Regions from separate parts of the Mesorhizobium sp. M7A.F.Ca.MR.176.00.0.0 genome, predicted to be linked through region 2. Evidence: riboswitches for the same ligand, from Rfam matches in the RefSeq annotation. Region 2 holds a riboswitch; each other region holds the start of a gene.
The links. A riboswitch is a leader RNA that binds a small molecule or an ion and turns the genes downstream of it on or off. The one in region 2 is predicted to bind thiamine pyrophosphate.
Positions count from the first base shown of each region.

Region 1: it holds a riboswitch for thiamine pyrophosphate, as region 2 does, so the genes downstream of both, thiB (thiamine ABC transporter substrate binding subunit) here and EOB59_RS20495 (YkoF family thiamine/hydroxymethylpyrimidine-binding protein) in region 2, are expected to answer to the same signal.
Region 3: it holds a riboswitch for thiamine pyrophosphate, as region 2 does, so the genes downstream of both, thiC (phosphomethylpyrimidine synthase ThiC) here and EOB59_RS20495 (YkoF family thiamine/hydroxymethylpyrimidine-binding protein) in region 2, are expected to answer to the same signal.

Region 1 is NZ_RZTC01000072.1:17,133-24,514, reverse strand. Features, by position in the region: gene EOB59_RS22420 (ABC-F family ATP-binding cassette domain-containing protein) at 1-1,754, opposite strand, end outside; gene EOB59_RS22415 (thiamine diphosphokinase) at 1,756-2,400, opposite strand; TPP riboswitch at 2,488-2,602, shown strand; gene thiB (thiamine ABC transporter substrate binding subunit) at 2,646-3,644, shown strand; partial or broken gene EOB59_RS36575 (precorrin-3B synthase) at 3,672-3,832, opposite strand; gene thiP (thiamine/thiamine pyrophosphate ABC transporter permease) at 3,885-5,507, shown strand; gene thiQ (thiamine ABC transporter ATP-binding protein) at 5,500-6,282, shown strand; gene EOB59_RS22390 (M48 family metalloprotease) at 6,540-7,382, shown strand, end outside.
Region 2 is NZ_RZTC01000062.1:8,679-16,060, forward strand. Features, by position in the region: gene EOB59_RS20475 (isoprenylcysteine carboxylmethyltransferase family protein) at 1-40, opposite strand, end outside; gene EOB59_RS20480 (ABC transporter substrate-binding protein) at 208-1,227, opposite strand; gene EOB59_RS20485 (ABC transporter ATP-binding protein) at 1,220-1,987, opposite strand; gene EOB59_RS20490 (ABC transporter permease) at 1,984-2,736, opposite strand; gene EOB59_RS20495 (YkoF family thiamine/hydroxymethylpyrimidine-binding protein) at 2,840-3,448, opposite strand; TPP riboswitch at 3,439-3,552, opposite strand; gene EOB59_RS20500 (hypothetical protein) at 3,748-4,077, shown strand; gene msrA (peptide-methionine (S)-S-oxide reductase MsrA) at 4,171-4,689, opposite strand; gene EOB59_RS20510 (glycosyltransferase family 39 protein) at 4,822-6,387, opposite strand; gene EOB59_RS35305 (hypothetical protein) at 6,456-6,626, shown strand; gene EOB59_RS20515 (hypothetical protein) at 6,665-7,372, shown strand.
Region 3 is NZ_RZTC01000007.1:104,847-112,228, forward strand. Features, by position in the region: gene EOB59_RS04755 (hydroxymethylpyrimidine/phosphomethylpyrimidine kinase) at 1-349, opposite strand, end outside; gene EOB59_RS04760 (thiamine phosphate synthase) at 340-945, opposite strand; gene EOB59_RS04765 (thiazole synthase) at 942-1,715, opposite strand; gene thiS (sulfur carrier protein ThiS) at 1,717-1,914, opposite strand; gene thiO (glycine oxidase ThiO) at 1,883-2,884, opposite strand; gene thiC (phosphomethylpyrimidine synthase ThiC) at 2,881-4,716, opposite strand; TPP riboswitch at 4,820-4,936, opposite strand; gene EOB59_RS04795 (metallophosphoesterase) at 6,013-7,350, shown strand; gene EOB59_RS04800 (hypothetical protein) at 7,353-7,382, shown strand, end outside.

The DNA.
Region 1 (7,382 bases), on a different contig from region 2:
GCGCGCTCCTTGTCGAGGGCGGCGATCGTCTTTTGGAACGAGGCCGGGTCGCGCTCGTAATAGGCCGGATCGGCGATGTTGTTCTCCAGCCTTGAGATCGAAGCCGTCACAGCCTCGATTTTTTTGGGCAGCGATTCCAGCGCGAATTTCTGCTTGAACGACAGTTTCTTCGCTGGCCCCTTTGGCGCAGCCGCTTCACTCTTGGCCGTCACTGGCGCTTCGCCGTTTTCGGCCTTCGCGCGCGCCTTGCGGTCGTCCAGCCTGGTGCCGCCGCGCTGCGCCAGCATGTCGGAGTAGCCGCCGGCATATTCGATCCAGCGGCCGTCACCATCCGGTGCGATCAGGCTGGTCACGGTGCGGTCGAGGAAATCGCGGTCGTGGCTGACCAGTATGACGGTGCCGGCAAAGCCAGCGACCAGTTCCTGCAGCAGTTCCAGCGTCTCCATATCGAGATCGTTGGTCGGCTCGTCGAGCACCAGAAGGTTTGCCGGCCGCGCCAGCACGCGCGCCAGCAAGAGCCGTGCCCGCTCGCCGCCGGACAATTCGCGCACTGGGGTGCGTGCCTGCTCCGGCTTGAACAGGAAATCCTTCATGTAGGAGACGACGTGGCGCTGCTCGCCATTGATGACGAGGTTCTCGCCGCGCCCGTCGGTGAGATATTGCGCCAGCGTCTCCTGCGGGTCGACCGCCTCGCGCTTCTGGTCGAGCGTGGCGATCTCCAGATTGGTGCCGAGCCGCACCGAACCGGCGTCCGGCTTCATCTCGCCGGTCAGCATCTTCAAGAGCGTCGTCTTGCCGGCGCCGTTCGGCCCGACCAGGCCGACGCGATCGCCGCGCTGGATGCGGGTCGAAAACCCCTTGACCACGGTTAGATCGCCAAAGCTCTTCTCGATGTTCTTCGCCTCGATCACCAGCTTGCCGGACTCGGCGGCGTCGCTCGCCACCATGGTCGCCGACCCTTCGGCACCGCGATGGCCGCGAAAACGCTGGCGCATGGTCTGCAACTCGCCGAGCCGGCGCATGTTTCGCTTGCGCCGCGCCGTCACGCCGTAGCGCAGCCAATGCTCTTCGCGAACGATCTGGCGGCCGAGTTTATGCTGCTCGCGCTCTTCTTCCTCCAGGACCAGGTCGCGCCATTCCTCGAAATGGCCAAAGCCCTTGTCCAGCCTGCGGGTCTGGCCGCGATCGAGCCAGATGGTGGCGCGCGACACACGTTCGAGAAAGCGGCGGTCGTGCGAGATGACGATCAGTGCCGAGGAGGTGCGGATGAGTTCTTCTTCCAGCCATTCGATGACCGAGAGGTCGAGATGATTGGTCGGCTCATCGAGCAGCAGGATGTCTGGCTCCGGCGCCATGACGCGGGCAAGGGCAGCACGCCTCGCCTCGCCGCCCGACAGATCGTTCGGACGTTCCTCACCCGACAGTCCGAGATGCTCCATCAGATAGCTGGCGCGGTAGGGATCGTCGGCAGGGCCAAGCCCGGCCTCGACATAGGCGCGGACAGTGGCAAAGCCCTCCATGTCGGGCATCTGCGGCAAATAGCGGACAGTTGCCGAAGGCTGGCGGAACACCTCGCCGTCCTGCGGCTCGATCAGGCCGGCGGCGATCTTCAGCAGGGTCGACTTGCCCGACCCGTTGCGGCCGACCAGTGCGATCTTGTCGCCGGCCGAAGCCGTCAAGGCGGCGCCATCGAGCAGCGGCGTGCCGCCGAAGGTCAGTTTTATCCCGTCGAGGTTGAGAAGGGGCGGGGCCATGTCAGCTTTCAGGTAAGGGATAGGGATGAGCGAGCAGCATCGCGCGGCCATGGCCGAGCGCGATTTCGAGGCGGCCCTTGACCTCGTTGGAAATGGTCAGCGACGAACCGAAGGCCACCTTGACGTGGTTCAGCGGCCATTTGGCGCCGGTGACGGTCAACCCGGCAAGCTCGGAAAAGCCGAGCACCGAAAACAGCGTGCCATCGGCATAGTCGAAGCCGGCCGTTCCGCGCAGCAGGGGAATGCCTTCCTGGGCGCCGCTGGTCAGGAGCACATCGGTCCCTGCTTCGGCCAGCCGCAAGGCAAGCGCCAGATGCAGGAAAGCGTGGTCGGCGCGCTTGCCGCCGAAAGCACCGGCGAGCACCAGCCGGGTCGCGCCGCGCTCGAGTGCTGCGGCGATGGCCAGTTCGCCATCGGTCTGGTCCTTTTCCGCCGGGAAGGTCCGGCGCGGCACGGAAGCGAGATCGTCCGGCAGGTTCGCCGGCACGGAATCGAAATCACCCACCCACAGCTCCGGCACGAGGCCCAGCAACTGCGCATGGCCTATGCCGGCGTCGGCGGCGATGACGCGGGAGCCTTCGACCTGACGGTCGAGCCGTGGCGTGCGGATGAGATCGCCGCCAAGCAGGATGGTGAATGTGCTCATATCGTGTGGCCCTTACCAGCCCGGCACGGGAAACGGAAGGCGGCAAACTCCCACTTGCGTGGCGGATCGGGCCGGCCTATGTGTCGAAACGCTCTAACGGGGTGCCGGACGCGATCTTCGCGGACCGGCTGAGAGGCAGTCTCGCCAACCCGCTGAACCTGATCCGGTTTGTACCGGCGGAGGGATTAGACGTTTCGGACAGTCCGACGCCTCAATTCCTTTCAATTCGAACGAAGGAGGCGCCGATGCGCACGCTTTTATACGCTCTTGTTTCAGCAACGGTCGTGGCCTTGTCCGGACCGGCCTTGGCCAAGGACAAGCTCACCGTCTACACCTATGAGAGTTTTACCGCCGACTGGGGTCCGGGTCCCGTGGTGAAGAAGGCGTTCGAGGCCGAATGCGGCTGCGATGTCGAGTTCGTCTCGGTCGCCGACGGCGTCGCGTTGCTCAACCGCGTCAGATTGGAAGGCGCATCGACCAAGGCCGATATCGTGCTTGGCCTCGACACCAATCTCACCGCCGATGCCAAGGCCTCAGGCTTGTTCGCGCCGCATGGCGGCGTAACTGATGTCAACGTGCCGGGTGGCTGGAGCGACGATACTTTTGTCCCCTTTGATTACGGCTATTTCGCTGTCGTCTACGACACCGAGAAGCTGAGGAACCCGCCGAAAAGCCTGAAAGAGCTGGTCGAAGGCAGTGCCGACGACAAGATCGTCATCCAGGATCCACGCACCTCGACGCCGGGCCTCGGCCTGCTTCTGTGGGTCAAGTCGGTTTATGGCGACAAGGCGCCGGAGGCCTGGGCCAAGCTCAAGCCGAAGGTGCTGACCGTGACGCCGGGCTGGAGCGAGGCCTATGGGCTGTTCACCAAGGGCGAGGCGCCGATGGTGCTGTCCTACACGACGTCGCCGGCCTATCACATGATCGCCGAGAACACCGGGCGCTACCAGGCGGCCTCCTTCGAGGAGGGCGAGTATCTGCAGATCGAGGTGGCGGGTATCACCACGACGGGAGCCAAGAATCCGCTGGCGGCCAAGTTTATGGCCTTCATGACCGGGCCTAAATTCCAGGATGCCATTCCCGAGACCAACTGGATGTTCCCGGCCGGCAAGACCGACAAGCCGCTCAATCCGGCCTTTGACAAACTGGTCAAGCCGACCAAGACCTTGCTGTTCAGCCCGCAAGAGGTCGCTGCCAATCGCAAGGCCTGGGTCGATGAATGGCTTGCGGTGATGAGCAAATAAGTTTGCTATCGAAGATGAGTGCTCTACGGCGCCCCCCTCTGTCCTGCCGGACATCTCCCCCGCTTGGGGGGAGATTGGCTGCCATCGGCGATTTCGCCAATCGCCAATGCTGCTGGAGTGAGCGAGGCGTCGAAATTGCCAATCTCCCCCCTTGTGGGGGAGATGTCCGGCAGGACAGAGGGGGGCGCGAAGGAACGCAATCCTTTGTAAGTGCCGCGATCCGGAGATTGGTGGTCCGGCGTGCGACGCGCAGCCTCTGATCCCCGCGTCAGCGCCGGCATTGTCGCGCTTGCCGCGATCGCGCTGCTGATCGGCGGCGCGTTTGCCGGCCTGCTTTTCGAGGGCGCCCATGATTTCTCGGGCGCCTGGGCAGCCTTCGATCCCTATCTGCTTCGCGTCATTCGCTTCACGCTCTGGCAAGCGGCGCTCTCGACGCTGCTTTCGGCCATCCCGGCGCTGTTCGTGGCGCGCGCTCTGTCGCGACATCCACGTTTCTTCGGCCGCGCCTTCATCCTGCAGATCTTCGCCGTGCCGTTGGCGCTGCCGGCTATTGTCGCAGCGCTCGGCATTCTGGCGCTTTATGGCCGTGCCGGCTATTTCGCCGGCGTGCTTGCCTTGATCGGCGGCGGAAGCTGGCCGGGTATCTATGGCCTGTCCGGCATCCTCGTCGCCCATGTCTTCTTCAACCTGCCGCTGGCGACGCGGCTGTTCCTCGAGGCGCTGCAGACCATACCGGCCGACCAATGGCGGTTGGCGAGCCAACTCGGCATGGCGGCGCGGCCGGCGTTCCGGCTGATCGAATGGCCAACGCTGCGCGCCGCACTGCCCGGCGTCGCCGGGCTTGTGTTCATGCTCTGCATCACATCCTTCACGATCGTGCTGACGCTCGGCGGCGGGCCGGCCGCGACGACGCTGGAGGTCGGCATCTACCAGGCCCTGCGCTTCGATTTCGATCCCGCGCGGGCCGTTACACTGACGCTGTTGCAGATCGCCCTGACCTTTATCGTTGTGCTGGCCCTGACGCGCCTTGGCGCCAATGTGGTCGGCGACACCAATTTGCCGGTCGCGCAACGCCGCTATATCTCGGTGAATCGGAGCGAGACCTGGTTGAACGCGCTAGTCATCATCCTGGCGCTGCTGTTCGTCGTTGGGCCGATGGCGGCAACCGTGATGGCCGGGTTGGGTGCGGATCTCGGCCGTTTGGCCAGCGAGGCCACTGTCCGGCAGGCAACGCTGACCAGCGCGGCGCTCGCCTTCCTGTCGGCACTGCTCTCGGTGATGCTGTCGCTGGCGCTGACCATGGCGCGGCGGGCACTGGCGCTGAACCGCCGTGCCGGCGCAAAGACACTGCTCGAACGCGCCGCCGATACAGGCGCCGGCTTTGTTCTTGTCGTGCCGCCGATCGTCGTCGGCGCCGGCTGGTTCCTGTTGCTGCGCCATGCCGGCGATGTCTTTGCCATCGCCCCGGTCATGGTCGTCACCGTCAATGCGGTGATGGCGATGCCGTTCGCCCTGCGCGCCGTGCGTCCCGCCTATGATGCGGCGAGCGAGCGTCACGAACGGCTCTGCGCACAGCTCGGCATTGCGGGCTGGAACCGGCTGATGCTGGTCGACTGGCCGTCGCTGCGGCGCCCGCTCGCCACGGCCTTCGCTTTCGCCATGGCGCTTTCGCTGGGCGATCTCGGTGTCATTGCCCTGTTCGGCAGTGATTCCGTGCAGACATTGCCCTACCTTCTTCTGGCACGGATGGGCAGCTACCGCACCGAGGATGCCGCCGGCCTGGCACTGCTGCTCGGCCTCGTCTGTCTCGCGTTGATCGTGGCGGCGCACTGGCTGGGAAGGGAGAAGGTCCGCGATGCGTGAGAGGGCGGCCAGCAGGCTCGAGAAGGGCGCGCCGGTGCGGCTGGACAAGGTGTCGTTCAGTTATGGTGAGGTGCCACTTGTCTTCGACGTCGAGTTCGCCACGGCGAAGATCACCGCCATCATGGGTCCGAGCGGTTCGGGCAAGTCGACGCTGCTCAATCTGGTCGCCGGCTTCGAGACCCCACAATCGGGCCGCGTGCTGATCGGCGGGGCCGATGTCAGCGCCGAGCCGGCCTCGGCGCGGCCGGTGTCGATGGTGTTCCAGGAGAACAATCTCTTCGCGCATCTTTCCGTCGAGCAGAATGTCGGGCTCGGCCGCTCGCCCTCCCTGGGGCTGACCGAGGCGGACCGCGCCGCGGTCGCCGAGGCGCTTGCGCGCACCGGTCTCGCGGGCAAGGAGAAACGCCTGCCGCGCGAGCTCTCCGGGGGCGAACGCCAGCGCGTCGCACTGGCCCGCGTGCTGGTGCGCGACCGACCGGTGTTGCTGCTCGACGAGCCATTCGCTTCGCTCGGACCCGCTTTGCGCGACGAGATGCTGAATCTGGTTGCTGCCGTTCATGCCGAACGCGCCATGACGGTGCTATTTGTCACCCACCAGCCCGAGGATGCACGCCGCATCGGCGAGCACATGGTGTTTGTCGACAATGGGTTGGTGGCCGCAACCGGCAAGGCTGATGATTTCTTTACCGGGGCTGGTCCGGAGGCGTTCCGGCGCTATATCGGCGCGGGTGCTGGATATTCCACATCACGCGATGTTGCCCGGAAGCGGACATAATTTACGGTCAAACCGGCTCCAGGCGATGTGGCGTTTGCTTGCCATGACCGGGGGAGTGTGGCTAGGTCGCCCTACCGGTGCGGCACAGGCCGTGATTTGCCTGCAGTATCCGCCGCCCGCCCTAAGGGACGGGCAACGGATGCTGCAGCAGTTTTAGATAGCGCATGACACGTTCCGAAGATCGCCCCCGATTTTCGTGGTCATGCGCCGGGACCCGAAAGGAAGCCGTTCTGGCGATCGGCGCTAACACATTGGGAATGAAACCGCTGGCGCGTTTTCTCGCGCTGGCCGGTTTTGCCGTGGCGTTGGCAAGCTGCCAGATGTTCACGCCGCCGGAAGTTCAGGAATCCGGATTCCAGCCTTCCGACAAGCCGATCACCGTGGACAATGTCGGCGCCAACAACAAGCTCGCCGAATTGGCTAAGGCGCAGCATCCGCGCATCCTGGCGACTTACGGCGGTGAATATTCCGACCCCAAGCTCGAGCGCATGGTCGCCAAGGTGGTCGGTAGTTTAACGGTGGTGTCCGCCAACCCGACACAGACCTATCGCATCACCATTTTAAATTCGCCCAACGTCAACGCATTCGCGCTGCCGGGCGGCTATCTCTACATCACCCGCGGCCTCCTGGCGCTGGCCAATGATTCGGCCGAGCTTGCCGCTGTCATCGCGCATGAGATGGGCCACGTCACCGCCAATCACGGCCTGCAGCGCCAACAGCTCGAGGCAGAGGAAGGCCTGGCGACCAAGGTGGTTTCCGATGTGCTCGGCGACAGCCCGACCGCCAAGGCGGCGCTGATCCGCGGCAAGCTGAGGCTGGCGCAATTTTCGCGCAACCAGGAGCTGGAAGCCGACGCCATCGGCATCAAGTCGATCGGCGAGGCCGGCTACGATCCTTTCGCCGCAGGCCGCTTCCTTCAATCGATGTCGGCCTATACCGATTTCCGCTCGATCAGCGGCGCCACCGACGCCAGCCTGGACTTCCTGGCCACGCACCCCAACACGCCGCAGCGCATCGATCTGGCGCAGCGCCATGCCCGCCAGTTCGGCGCGCCGGGCGTCGGCACGCGCGACCGCGATTCCTTCCTCGCCGGCATAGAC
Region 2 (7,382 bases):
GCGAAAGCGCCTCGCTTTTTGATATGAGCAATGCAAACACCCCAATGATCCCTCAGGGCGACCTTTGCACGCAACCATTGCCGGGCAGTTAATCAACAAGATCAGATCGGCACTGGCTGTCGGGGAGCCAGGGCGCCACTCCCAGACGACCTGCTCCACGCGGTCGCCCAGAAAGACTGGCGACCCATCTCATTTGGTTTTGCCAGACTAGCTCAGATAGTCGTTGCGGAAATAGCTCCCGAAATCCGGGCGTTGAGCAACCAGCTTGCCGTCGGCATCACGCAAAATGCCGGACGCGAAGAGATAGCCGCCGATCGCTCCCATCTTGGCCGGATCCATCGTCCCGATGGCGCCGCTTTGGCTGCGCAGATAATGGCCGTCGATCAGCGCCTTCAGTGAGGCGTGGATCAGCGCCGGATTGGTCAACGCATCCTTGTTGGCCGCGATCAGCAGGGCTGCCGCATCTTCGGGGTGATCGACCGCGAACTGGTAGCCGCGCCGCGTCGCCTGGACAAAGGCGGCCGCAGGCTTGGGGTTTGCCTGGAGATAGGCTTCGCTCGAAGAGATCAGTGTCGTGTGCTCGTCAGGCACGCCGTAATCGGCATAGACGAAGCTGCGTTGTTTGACGCCCCTGAGCTCGGCGTCGACACCCTCCCAGGTCGAGACTTCGAGCGTGAAATCGACCGAACCGTTGGCCAGCGCCTCATAGGCTGAGGTGCCGAGCGTCACCGTCTCGAAATTGCCCTTGCCGCCATCATGGCGGATGATGGTCGATATCAGGGCGTTTTCCCAGGCGCTGCCGAAGCCGCCATAGGTCAGGCCGTCGAGGTTTCTCGGGCTTACGATCTCGCTGCGGGCCGCATTGAAGACCACGCGGCCGGTTTCCGATTGCACCACCGCATAGACGCCCTTCAGGTCCGCTCCGGCGGTTCTCTGGGTGAACAGGCTGATGGTGCCGTTGATGCCGAAATCGGCGACGCGATTTGCAACCAGCGTGCCCGCACCGGTATCGCTGTAAGGCAGGATGTCGACCTCGAGCCCGGCCTCGCGATAGAAGCCCTTGTCGCGGGCGACGAACAGTCCGATGTGGTTGGTGTTGACAGTCCAGTCGAGGGCAACGGTGACCTTTTGTGCCGATTGTGCTTGGGCTCGCCCCGATCCGGCAACGAGCGGAAGGCCTGTGGCAAGGGTCAGCAACAACGCCTGCCGGCGCGTCAAGTCAGTCATGATCGTGTCCTTTGGATGGGGTGGCGTTGAGGATGATGTCGAGAATCTCGGCCTCGAGCGTACTTGCCTGGCGCGCGGCATCGCCGCCAAGGCTGCGCGGGCGCGGCAGCGGCACCTTGATTTCACGCACGATGCGGGCCGGGCGCGCCGACAGCACATAGATGCGGTCGGACAGGAACACGGCTTCGCGCACGTCATGGGTGATCAGGAGCGCCGTCCAGCGATGATGCCGCCACATCTGTTCCAGCCAGCGCTGCATGGCCGTGCGGGTCAGCGCGTCGAGAGCGCCGAACGGCTCGTCGAGCAAAAGCATGTCGCGTTGCTGCACCACCGTGCGCAGCAAGGCCGCGCGCTGGCGCATACCGCCGGACAGTTGCGCTGGAAAATGCCGCTCGAAGCCGGCAAGCCCGAATTCGGCAAACAACGGCGCAACGCGCGCCCGCGCCGCCTGTCTCCTCATGCCTTGCACTTCGAGCCCGAGCGTCGCGTTTTCGAGGATGCGCCGCCACGGCATCAGCGCGTCACGCTGCGGCATGAAGGCGAAATGCCTGCCGTGGTCGTCGAGCGGCGCGCCGTCGAACAACATCTCGCCCTCGCCATGCTCGGCGCCGGTCAGGAGCTGGAAGAGTGTCGATTTGCCGGCGCCCGAGGGTCCAAGGATCGAGACGAATTCACCAGCGCCGACGCTAAGCGAAATATCGGCCAGCACGTCGAGCCCACCGAACGCCTTGCGCACATGCCGCAGCTCGAGCCGGTTCATCGCCAGGCCCCCTTCCCGGCGGTTTCCTTGCCGGCCCGCTCCCAGGGCATCGCGAGGCGCTGCAGCAGTACAGTCAACCCGAACAGGACAAGTGTCAGCGCGGCACTCACTCCGACGGCGGCAAGAACCAGGTCAGGACGGAAATTGTTCTTGGCGTTGAGCATGTAGATGCCCAGCCCCTTCGCGGCCCCCGCATATTCGGCGAAGATCGCGCCGACCACGGCGTAGGTGATGGAGATCCTCAAACCAGCGAAGAAATAGGGCAGCGCCGAAGGCAGCCGTGCCAGCACGAAGATGCGCCAGCGCCCTGCCCCCATGGCGCGCAGCATTTGCCCGATCTCGGCCTCGGTCGACTCATAACCCTCGACCAACGCAACCAGCATCGGAAAGAAGGTAACCAGCGCCACCAGCATGATCTTGGGCGCCAGCCCGAAGCCGAACCAGAGCACCACCAGCGGCGCGATCGCCACCAGCGGCAAGGTCTGGCTGACGATTAAGACAGGAAACATCGCACGCCGCAGCGGCTGGAAGAAGTCGACCAGCGTTGACAGCACGAAGGCAGCGCTGAGCGAACAGGCAAAGCCGAGCAGCGTGGCGCCGATGGTCGGAATGGCGTTGTCGGCCAGCGCCTGGCGATTGAGCAGCGCTTGCTCGAAAACGCGCGACGGCGCCGGCAGTGTCGTCGGCCTGATGCCGGAATAGGTGGCATAAAGCTCCCACGCCAGCAGGAGCAAACCGACCGAGATCATGGCCGGCATTGCCTTGACAAGAAGGCTCGCGATCGGGCGCGAAGCGACTGATGATGTGGCCACGGGAGATAACCTTTGACGGCAGCGCGAAAGCGCGGCTGGCTCAGACAGCCGACGGGCTGTTGGCCGAGACCGTGACGTCGAGGGTTACGTGGCCGGCGCCTGGTCCGAAGCGGCAGAAGGCCTCGTCCAGCGCCGAAAAGATCGCACCGGCATCACCGCGCAGTTTCGTGCAGAAATGCTTGGAACGCTCATAGACGCCGGACTGCTTGAGAAAATCGATGCAGCCGTAGATCTCGTCCATGTGGTCGTCGGTGCCCATCACATAGAGCGAGAACTGCGCCGCCGCCGGCTGGCCGGTGGCAGCAGCATTGCGCACCGCCGCGATGGCCGCATCCTTGCGCGGGCCGAGTGGCCCAACAGGCCCGCCAAGTGCATCGGAGCGGCAGATCGGATCATCCGGCTCGCCAGGGCACCCGCGCGAGATGGTGGCCGACAACACGCAATGTTTGCCGCTGCGTGCCGCCGCCACGAAGAGGTCGCGCATGGCGGGAAACAGCACTTCGGGCGGCCCGACCAGCAAGGTCGAGATGTCGTCGGTCTCGATCCTGAGCTTGTCGCGCCAGGGATCGAGCGCACCGAGCGCGCCAAGAATGACACCGACGAAATCGTCGGTCATGGGGTATAGGGAAATCTGTGCGCCTGAAAACATCGCCCGCCTCGCTCCGCTGGTATTACCCAGATCAGCTTCTAGGGTCTGTGGGCTTGCCGCCCCCGTCTCAGCCCCGACCGTACGGAGCACCCCTGTGGATGTGCGCCTTAAAGCATCATTCGAGTTCAAGGGAAAGCCGTTTTTTCAGAGCACTGCGCCAAAAGCATTGCGCCAGTCACGGTGCGCCTGTGCGGAATTTTGTCGGGAACCTTCGCCGCTGCGACCGGTTGTCCCCACAGTCGCAACGCGATCACTTTGGTAGAAAACAAGCGACGACTTCACAGAAATGGAGACAAACCATGTTCATGAAAATCCTCGCAGCTTCGGTTCTCACCATTGGTCTGGCCACGTCAGCCATGGCGCAAAGCGCCGGCAGCAACAACGCAAATGGAAGCGGCAGCGGCAAATCGGTGACGGTTGAGCCGAACACGCCGGCTTCACCGAATACGGTCGAGCCGGACACTGTCGACCCGGGCACGACCAACAGCACGACTGGCACGGTAGGAGATATGAATTCAAACGCGGATCAGAATTGCCCGGCAAGTCCGCAGGGGGCGCAGGCAGATGCCAACGGCACCTCCCCGGGCACCACCTCGCCGACAGTCAACGACAACAATTGCGGCAAGTAATCTGCACGCGATCGAACCAAAGCCGCGGAGCACAACCTCCGCGGCTTTGTTCTACCACGACGCGGGGATCGGGGTTTGGTACAACCTTGAACTCTACGAAACCGCCGTCTCGCGAACCGGCAGCTTCCAGCCTGGCCTGACGAAGTGGCAGGTGTATCCGTTGGGATATTTCTCCAGATAGTCCTGATGCTCGGGCTCGGCTTCCCAGAACGGACCAACGGGTGCGACTTCGGTGATGACCTTGCCCGGCCACAGGCCCGAGGCATCGACATCGGCGATGGTGTCCTCGGCGACGCGCTTCTGTTCGTCGCTGGTGTAATAGATCGCCGAGCGATAACTCGTCCCGACATCGTTGCCCTGGCGGTTGCGGGTCGTCGGATCGTGGATCTGGAAAAAGCGTTCCAGCAGCGTGCGATAGCTTATGATGGCCGGATCGAAATTGATCTCGATGGCTTCGGCGTGGGTGCCGTGGTTGCGGTAGGTGGCGTTGGGCACGTCGCCGCCGCTGTAGCCGACACGGGTGGAGATGACGCCGGGATAGCGCCGTATCAAATCCTGCATGCCCCAGAAACAGCCGCCGGCAAGGACTGCACGTTCGGTCGAAGTCGCCATGTCACGTCTCCTCAAAAGCAATTCCAGGAAAAGTGTGTGGCGGTTTTCCGTCTGGAATTGCGTGAAAGCAAGTGGTCTCGCCATAAATGGGCATTGTCACCTGCTTCGTCCAGCGGACGCGGTGGATCTACCTCAATTGCTCGGTTGGGCGAGGCTGTCGATCAAACCCAGTAGCTTCATGCCAGGCGGAATGGCGGCAAAGCTGATCGCCACCGGTGGTGCCCTGAGCGACCAGTCGAAAAGAACGGTCTTGACCGGGATGTTTCCCAGCCACGCCAGCAGCCGAGGTGGCACGCCGCTCCCGGGCCAGACCAGAAGCATGCCGTGATCGCGCAGCCGCTGGCTGGTGATCCAGGGGGCGAGCCGCATGTCGAGGTCTGTGAAGATCGACGGCTTGTCATAGGCGTTGAGGCCCGCCAGCAACGCGATGCGGGTATCGCCGCCGACGATGTCGAGCCGACCGGGCACCGCCGCGTGCCAGACCGCCTCGGCTTCGTCCGAAATCTGCCGCGCTGGCCAGCAGACGGCATCCATGCGCCCGCGCAAATTGCAACTCGTCCAGCGGATGCCCGCATAGGCACCGGACATGCCGAGGATGCAGGCGAACGCGCAGATCGCCAGCCGTCGCAGTTCGACGGCGCCAAGCCGATGACCCAGCAAGGCGATCGCCACAACGCCGACCAGATTGTACATCGGCGCGCCCCACGCCTCGCCGGCGCCGGTAAACAGCGAGGCCACCATGACAAGCACCGCCGGACCAAGCCCCATCCACACGAGATAGGCCAGCGCGCCGCGCTCAATGGGCTGTTCCGGCGCGGGCGAACGCCGCAACAGCCCCGATATCGACAGCACCAGCAATAAGCCGCAGAGCCCCGCCATTTGGACACCGATATAGTAAAGGCGGGCGCGGTGGACCAACACCCATTCATCGCGGCCGGCGACATAGGTCAGCGGCAGGAAATCGATGCGGTAGAGCTGGATGGCCAGTGGCGCGGCGACGGCGAGGAAAACCGCGAGCCCAAGCCAGGGCCAGGGCGTGGCGAGCCGATTGCGTGCCCGCGTGTCCGACAACAGCCAGATCGCCCCGAAGAGCAACAGCAGCCCGGTGGAAAACTTGGCATAGAGCCCGACGCCCGACACCAGTCCGAGCGCCAGCCACCAGCCCGGCCCACCGCTACGGCCCGCACGCCACAGCAGCCAGCAGATTGCGGCCCAGAAGGGCATCTGCGCGTAATCATGATTGAACTGCGGTGTCGGCCAGCCGAAGAAATACAATGACGGCATCAAAAGCACGGCGGCCAGCGCGCGGGTTCTCCCGAGCATGTCGCGGGCCAGCAGGTAGACGAAGACGAAGGTCGCCGAGACGACAAGCTGGGCGAGCAGATATTGCGGCCAGCGGAACGATCCGGTCAGAAGATGGCTGATCTCGAGCAGCCAGCCGGGGAGCTGCGGATGCTTGTAGGTCAAAAGCACCCATTCGCGGCCCCACATGAAACTCTCGACGACGTCGCCGGGCGGGGCGGCATCGACAAGCGCCGGCATCACGGTCCAGCACAGGATCTGCGTCAGGCATAAAAGCGCCAGGCCGGCTTCTGGATAGCGCGTCAGCCCCGGCCAGATCGACGACTGCCACCAGTCGCCTGGAACAGAACTGCCGACCGGCAGCCAACCGTTCATGGTTTCGTCGATTCGCGTCATGCGGTGGATAAATCACACCGGACGGTTTTACGAACAGCCCAGAACTTGAAGCTTACGAAAATGTATACTTGGCCGACCATGGCAAAACCAAGATTGAGGCAGAGTTTCGCGCCACCATGCCGCCTCTCCCGTCATCACATGCCAGCAAGACAACAATGGAACACGCCATCCCGCAGCACCCTGAACATGCCGGGCATGGCGCCTTGGGCGTGATCGCGGCAGGCGTCGCCTACGCCTGACCGGTTACCGTCCCCAAAAAGCATCCAGGATTTGAAAAATGCGCCACCACCACGCCGTCATTCACTACCGTGCGCTCGATTTCTGGATGGCCCGTGCGGCCGTTCTCGTCATCATCTGCCTGCAGCTTCTGGTCATCAACAATCTCTCATTCGGGCCGCGCTGGGTGGCGCCCGCGCTGGAGGCGGCCCTGCTGCTGCCCTTGTCGGTGGCCACCGCCTGGACGCAGGCCGCCACCCGAAAGGCGGTCGAGGACCACGAGTGGCATGCGATCGGCCAGTTTCGGGTCATGATCCGCAGAACAGCCCTGACCATGACCGCCATCATCAGCATCATCAATTGCGGTTCGCTGGTCCTGCTGGTGCGTGCCTTGCTGGAGGGCCATGCCGGCAGTAGCGGTACGACGCTGCTGATCGACGCGCTCAACATCTGGGTCACCAACGTCATCGTTTTTGCCTTGTGGTTCTGGAGCACCGACCGCGGCGGTCCGCCGACCTGCGGCCTCGTCAAGCTCGCACAGGCCGATTTCCTGTTCGCGCAGATGACGTTGAACGACCGTGAGCTTCGAGATTGGCTGCCCGGCTTCGTCGATTATTTCTTCCTCGCCTTCACCAATGCGACCGCATTTTCGCCGACCGATACCTTGCCACTCTCCCAGCGGGCCAAGCTGCTGATGATGGCCGAGGCCATGATCTCGCTGCTGACCATCGCGCTGGTCGCGGCACGCGCGGTCAACATTCTGGCTTGATTAGGCCAAA
Region 3 (7,382 bases), on a different contig from region 2:
GGCCTGAGGTCGAGGCCAGCACCGGGTCGAGTACTGCCGGCACTTGCGGATTTTCGCGCAGCACGCAGGCAACTGCAGCAACGATCTCTGCCGTCGCGAGCATGCCGATCTTAACGGCAGCCACCTCGTTGGCCTGCAGCGCCGCGCGCATCTGATCGGCCACCAGGCTTGGTGACGAATGTTGGATTTCCATCACAGCATCATGCGTCTGCACCGTTAGCGCCGTGACAGCGAGGCAGGTGCGAACACCAACGGAAGAGATCGTCTCGATGTCGCGCACGATTCCGGCGCCCCCGCTGGAGTCGGATCCGCCGACGACAAGCACATGCGGTTCTCGCCTCAGCGCCATCGATCTGTCTTTTCGATCCATTCTCGCGTGCGCGCTTGGGGATCGGCATTCAATGTGATGTCGGTGACCACCGCCGCGCTGTCCGCACCGGCCGCAAAGACACCGTCGAGCCGGTCAGGGTTGAGGCCACCAATGGCGACCAAAGGAACCGGTGCGACCCGGCGCTTCCACTCGTTAATCCGCCCGAGCCCTTGCGGTGCCCATTTCATCTTCTTCAGGATGGTTGGATAGATGGGGCCAAGCGCGATATAGTCGGGTCCCGCGGCCATAGCCATTTCCAGTTCGATATCGTCATGGGTACTGAGTCCGAGCCTTACACCGGCTGCCTTTATCGCCAAGAGGTCGGCGGTCTGCAAATCCTCTTGGCCGAGATGAACGAAGTCGCAGCCTTCCTCGATCGCCAGCCGCCAATGGTCGTTGACGATGAGCTTGCATTGGTGCTCGGCGCACAAGGCCTTGGCCTTCCGGATTTCGGCGCGCAACCCGGCTTCGTCCATGATCTTGATACGAAGCTGCACCAGCTCGACGCCGAGCGGCACCAGCCGTTCGATCAAGGCAGCGCTGTCGACGATCAGATAAAAGGGATCGAGCTTCATGAAAAAACGGCCCTGCCGACCATCGGTGTCGATGGCACGGCGACGTCGCGCGGTTCGAGCATTCCCGAACTGAACGCCTCACGACCGGCGTCGACCGCCTTACCGAACGCACGCCCCATGCCGACCGGATCTGCCGCCTTGGCGACCGCTGTGTTCAGGAGCACGGCGTCAAAGCCGAGTTCCATGACGGTGGCCGCGTGCGACGGCCGTCCCAGCCCCGCATCCACAATCAGCGGGACGCCAGGGAAATGTCCGCGCATCGAGCGCAGCGCCGTCATGTTGACCGGTCCCAAGGCGGAACCGATCGGTGCGCACCACGGCATCAGGACCTTGCAGCCCGCTTCCAGCAGCCGCTCGGCGACAACGAGATCGTCGGTGGTATAGGGGAATACCGCGAAGCCGTCCTCGCACAGGATGCGGGCGGCTTCAACCAGACCGAACACATCCGGCTGTAGCGTGTCGTGATTGCCGATCACTTCGAGCTTGATCCAGTTGGTGCCGAAGACCTCGCGCGCCATTTTCGCGGTGGTGACGGCCTCCTTGACGGAGAGGCAGCCGGCGGTATTGGGCAGGATTCTGGCGCCCAGCGAGCGGATCAACGACCAGAATTGTTCGCCGGCCCTACCGCCCGCCATCTCACGCCGCAACGAGACGGTCACCACCGACGTGCCCGATGCCTTGACTGCATCGGCAAGGATGGCCGGCGAAGGATACTGAGCCGTGCCGAGAAGCAGGCGCGACGAAAGCTCGGTTCCATAAAGCTCCAACATGCTAGCCGCCCTGCATGGGCGAGAGGATTTCGATCCGGTCGCCGTCGCTCAACTGGAACTCCGCGCGGTTGGCTTTGTGCACGAGGTCGCTGTTGACGGCGGTGGCGAGCCAATCGCCCTCATAATCGAGCGCGGCAAGCAACTCGGCCAGCGTGGTGGCGGCAATCTCACGCGCCTCGCCGTTGACCATCAGTTTCATGAGCATGCTCCTTGGTTCTGTCTTGACTGAAAACCAGGTCGGCAGCCTGGCGCGCCATGGCGGGGGCGAGGAGAAAACCGTGACGATAAAGACCGTTGATCGCGATGATCTCACCGTCTGTTTCGACGCGTGGCAAATTGTCGGGAAATGCCGGACGGACACCCACACCGGTTTCAACGATCTCGGCCTCACCAAAGGCCGAATGGAGGGCATGGGCGGCGCCCAGCAGCTCCATCATGGAACGCGCCGTCACCGGTCCGGCGCTCTGGCTTTCAATCATCGTCGCTCCGATCATGAAACAGTGATCGGTGCGCGGCACGGCATAAAGCGGAAAGCGTGGATGAAGCAAACGGACCGGCCGCGACAGCGAGACATCAGGCGTGCGAAGGATCAGCATTTCGCCGCGAACACCGCGCAGCCTGTCATCGGCCGCTGCCATTCCCATGCAGTCTATCTGACGGGCGAATCCCGAAACAGGCCGGGCGTCGCAGCCGAAGTGGAATTTGACACCCATGGTCGCAAGCTTGTCATGAAGTGCCGCCATCGCCGGGCGTGGGTCGAGGTGAGCCTCGTCGGGGAAGAGCAATCCACGCCGGAAGCGGCCGGCGAGGTCGGGTTCCAGGAGCGCAATTTCGTTTTCATCGACGCGCCGATGCCCTGACGTGCGACTGGCGAACCGGTCAAGCTCACCGGCATCACGCGGCGCGGCCACGACCAATGTCCCGGCCCGTGTCACCTGACCCGACAGCACCGCATCCCACCAGTCGGCAGCATCGCGTCCGAGATCCAGCACCGGCTGCTCCGCGCTTTCGCGCTCGCACCATGGCGCCAGCATGCCGCCGGCGAACCACGACGCGTTGCCACCAAGGCCATGCCGCATCTCGGCGACGGTGACCGTCGCGCCGCGGGCGGCGAGTTCGAAAGCGACGGTGAGGCCGGCAACGCCGGCCCCTTTGACGAGCACCCTCATGATGGTTTGGGAGCCTCTGGCACGACCGGTACGCCAGTCTCGTCCGCCTGCATGTAGAGATCGCCGCCCTCCCGGTATTTTGCCGCCATTGCCGCCATGCCTTCCTTCTGGGCCTCGGCACGGATGTCGTGGGAAATGCGCATGGAGCAGAATTTCGGCCCGCACATCGAACAAAAATGTGCCAGCTTGTGCGCCTCCTTGGGCAAGGTCTGGTCGTGGAAGGACCGTGCGGTTTCGGGGTCGAGCGACAGGTTGAACTGGTCCTCCCAGCGGAACTCGAAGCGCGCGCGCGAAAGGGCATCATCCCTGGTTTTCGCTGCCGGATGGCCCTTCGCCAGATCGGCTGCATGGGCGGCTATCTTGTAGGTGATCACGCCAATCTTGACGTCGTTGCGGTCGGGAAGGCCGAGATGCTCTTTCGGCGTGACGTAGCAAAGCATTGCGGTCCCGAACCAGCCTATCATGGCGGCACCTATCCCTGAGGTGATGTGGTCATAGCCCGGCGCGATGTCGGTCGTCAGCGGCCCCAACGTGTAGAACGGCGCCTCACCGCACACTGCGAGCTGCTTGTCCATGTTCTGCTTGATCTTGTGCATGGGGACATGGCCCGGGCCTTCGATCATCACCTGGCAGTCCTTTGCCCAGGCAATCTTGGTGAGTTCTCCAAGTGTTTCCAGTTCGGCGAATTGCGCCGCGTCGTTCGCATCGGCGATTGAACCGGGACGAAGGCCGTCGCCGAGCGAGAAGGAGACGTCATAGGCTCTGGCGATGTCGCAGATCTCCTCGAAATGCTCGTAGAGGAAGCTCTCCCGGTGATGGTGCAGGCACCATTTGGCCATGATCGAGCCGCCGCGCGAGACGATGCCCGTGACCCGGTCGACGGTCAGCGGGATGTAGTGCAGCCGCACGCCGGCGTGGATGGTGAAATAGTCGACGCCTTGCTCGGCCTGCTCGATCAGCGTGTCGCGGTAGACCTCCCAGTTCAGATCCTCGGCGATGCCGTTGACCTTTTCCAGCGCCTGATAGAGCGGCACCGTACCGATCGGCACCGGCGCATTGCGCACGATCCAGTCGCGGATGTTGTGGATGTTGCGGCCGGTCGACAGGTCCATCACCGTGTCCGCGCCCCAGCGGATCGCCCAGACCATTTTTTCGACCTCTTCGGCCATCGACGATGTGACAGCCGAGTTACCGATGTTGGCGTTGATCTTGACCAGAAAATTGCGACCGATGATCATCGGCTCGCTCTCGGGATGATTGATGTTGGCGGGAATGATTGCGCGTCCGCGCGCCACCTCGTCGCGCACGAATTCGGGTGTGACGAAATCTGGGATCGCCGCGCCGAAGGCTTCGCCGTCGCGTTGCAGCTTGCCGCGCATCACCTCGCGGCCGAGATTCTCGCGGATGGCTACGAACTCCATTTCTGGCGTGATGATGCCGGCGCGCGCATAGGCAAGTTGGGTCACCGCCTTGCCCTGCTTGGCCTTGAGCGGCCGATTGCGTATCGGAAATTCCGGTGTCAGGCGCTCGCCGGTGGCGAATCCATTGTCTTCCGGCCGGACGTGGCGGCCGTCATAGGCTTCGACATCGCCACGCGCCGTGACCCATTCGTGGCGAAGCCGGGCAAGGCCTTTTTCGATGCTGGTTTCGACTGATGGATCGGTGTAGGGGCCGGACGGATCGTAGACGGTGACGGGCGGTTCGCCGGCCGTCGGATGGACGGAAATCTCGCGCATCGGCACCCTGATCTGTGGGTAGAGGACGCCGGGCTTGTGGATTTTCCGCGAGGCGGGCAGTGGTCCCGTCGATACGGCGGGGGTGAGGGCATTCATCGTGAGGCTCCTTTGCTCATGCATTGGAGACCCAGTTCTGTGCCGGAAGGATGAAAAGACGCTTCTGTAGACCTGCTGCAGCAGGACCTCGGGCGTAAACTCCCGCAAAGCGCTTGCACCGTCCCTACGCCAGTATGAACTGGATCAGGTTCAACGGGTCACTGCGCCGCGAAAGCCAGCAGTATCTCAGCCCCTTGCCGGGACTCCCCTGGTGAATGCCTTAGGTTGAACGGGCTGACGCTATCTTGTCAAGCGCATTCGGGCGCCTTCGGCCGGTGGCGACGACCGGCGGCCAGCCGGGCGGAGAGCTCGCGCATGCATCGGGGACAAGTCACGCCCCGTAGACCGGGGCTGAATGGCCAAAGCCTCATTCGCTTCGTGAAGGATGGAGAAACTGTATTGGCCATGTGCGCGTATCGACCAAGTAGCTCAGGCGGTCACGGATGTGGTTATTCTGGTCGAAGGTGACGAACGGCCTTGGGGGTCACCTCCTTTAGGATTCAGAGGTTGGAAGACGGCTTCTCGCGATCACGGCCATCAGGAAATACCTGTCTTCGGCTCAACCTCGACATGGCGTCCGATCGACCGCAGATATACAGCTATCTCGTTCATGAGATGATCGCGTTCGCCGTATCCTACGCAGCTGTGGCTCGACGGCCCTCCGTTGCGCTGGCGTGAAATCAGCATCGCCAAAGACGTATCCCAAGTTGCCAATCGCGCAAATTTTGCAGCCGGCGTCCACAACTGCTTGTACGAATGCCGGAATGTCTTTTTCTTGCATGGTCTTCATGTCGAACCTCTCGTGAATGGCGTGCTTGCGCCCCAATCTGCCTTTTCAGCGTGTCCTCTGGGCGGCGCAAGCCCTGAGCGTGACTGTGCACGGGCAACCTCGACTATCCCATCTGCCACGCTCTTTAGAATCGGTGGGGTCTGGTGATCGCAGGCTGGGCCACTCAAAAGCCTGCAAGAAGAAAGTCATGGCGACCATTGCTCAAGATCGCAAGGGTGCGTGCAAGACCTTCCGTTGGCAGTCATGCACGCTCGCTCAGAGATAGTCCGGCCGCGGAAATTCTCCCTTATTCGTAAGAAAGCTCATTGAGCAACTGGGCATTGAGCAACTGGGCATTGAGCAACTGGGTCTCACGTCACGGGTCTCGTGTGCTTCACAGCCGAAAAATAGCCGCCGTGGCAATTCTCGAAAAGTGCAGGCTACCTCGTTAAGGACACTGCGGATGATCGTTCGCGCTTGGCAAAAGCGAACGGATTAGTCTATGGCTCTCGGCAGGGGGGCGAGTTATGCGGCGGGTGCGAATCCTTCAAGTAGGCGATATTCACTATCCGGACTGGCATCCTTCCTCTAGCAACATCGATGCCAAGGATAGCAAGTTCGCTCCGAAAATAACGCAGAAGCTACGCGCGTCTTCGCTGCGTGCCGTCTTGACGAAACTTCGGCGGCTGACGACTTCGAAGCCCTTGGATTCGATCGCCTTCATGGGGGATTTCACGAGCCGTGGCGACAAGACCTTCATTGCTTCGGCATTCCAGCATTTCACGTTGCTCTGCCGCGCACAGGGACGCAGTTCAAAGGCGCTTCCGTTGATATTCGTACCGGGAAATCACGATGTGAACCGTGATGACGCGCGCGAACTTGGACCGACTGAGAAATTCAGCGAAATGGCGAGTTTAGCCGCCCGCTTGGGTTGGCAGACCGTTCCCGTGGACCAACCCGTGCACTTCAGACTTCCGACAGGATCCGCAGGCGCAAACTTCATCCTCGTCAACACAGCGATAGGCAGTTGGGAGCTTCAAAACCTTCCCGCGTTCCTTCGTGATCGTCTCGAGGCACTCAGTCCTTCTACAGAGCCTGTAGATCTCGGCTCGCCGGACATCTCGGGACATTCGCCCGCGACACCTCCCAGCGATCCAGACAAGGAGGCGTCCGACGACGAGTATTACGGTCAGATGGACACGCCATACATCTCGCGTGAGATGCTTGCAGGCCTACAGGAATTGCTCCAGCAGCCCGACATGCGTTACGGCATCATGATCGGCCATCACAATCTGCTGCCACAAAAGACTCCGCGCATTACGCCATACGCGGAGATGCTCAACAGCGGATTTGTCAGAACTCAGCTGCTGCAGGGCAACAAGCCTATCGTCTACCTGCATGGACACATACATGCTGATCCGGTCGAGATCGTCAACGATCCAAGGTTTCCGGACGGCAAATTGATCTGCATCTCAGCACCAGAGATACAGTCAGGTTTCAATGAGCTCGTCTTCTTCACGACCGATCAGGGAGAGCTCGTCGGCATCCGACTTATACCCTACCGCACCAATGTCGCCGACGGGACGGTCATGGAAGGCGAACATTGCTTTATTTCCACCATGTCCAACGGCAAGGCCTTTCTGAACAACGACACGTTTGACCTGCTGCGCCGACTGCGCGACCATGCCACCAGGCGCGGGAATGGGTTACTCTTCTGGGACGAGATCACTGAGATTGCTGCCTCCGCCGAGCTCGGGCTAGATCTGGAAGACTCTCTTCTGATGCTCCAAGCGGCGCGCTTCATCGAGATAGACGGCCTCACCAAGGCAAACTCGGCTTGGCGCATTAAGGTAAGGGACGAATAGCGATGGAGAATCCGTTCGGCCCCAACAGGATC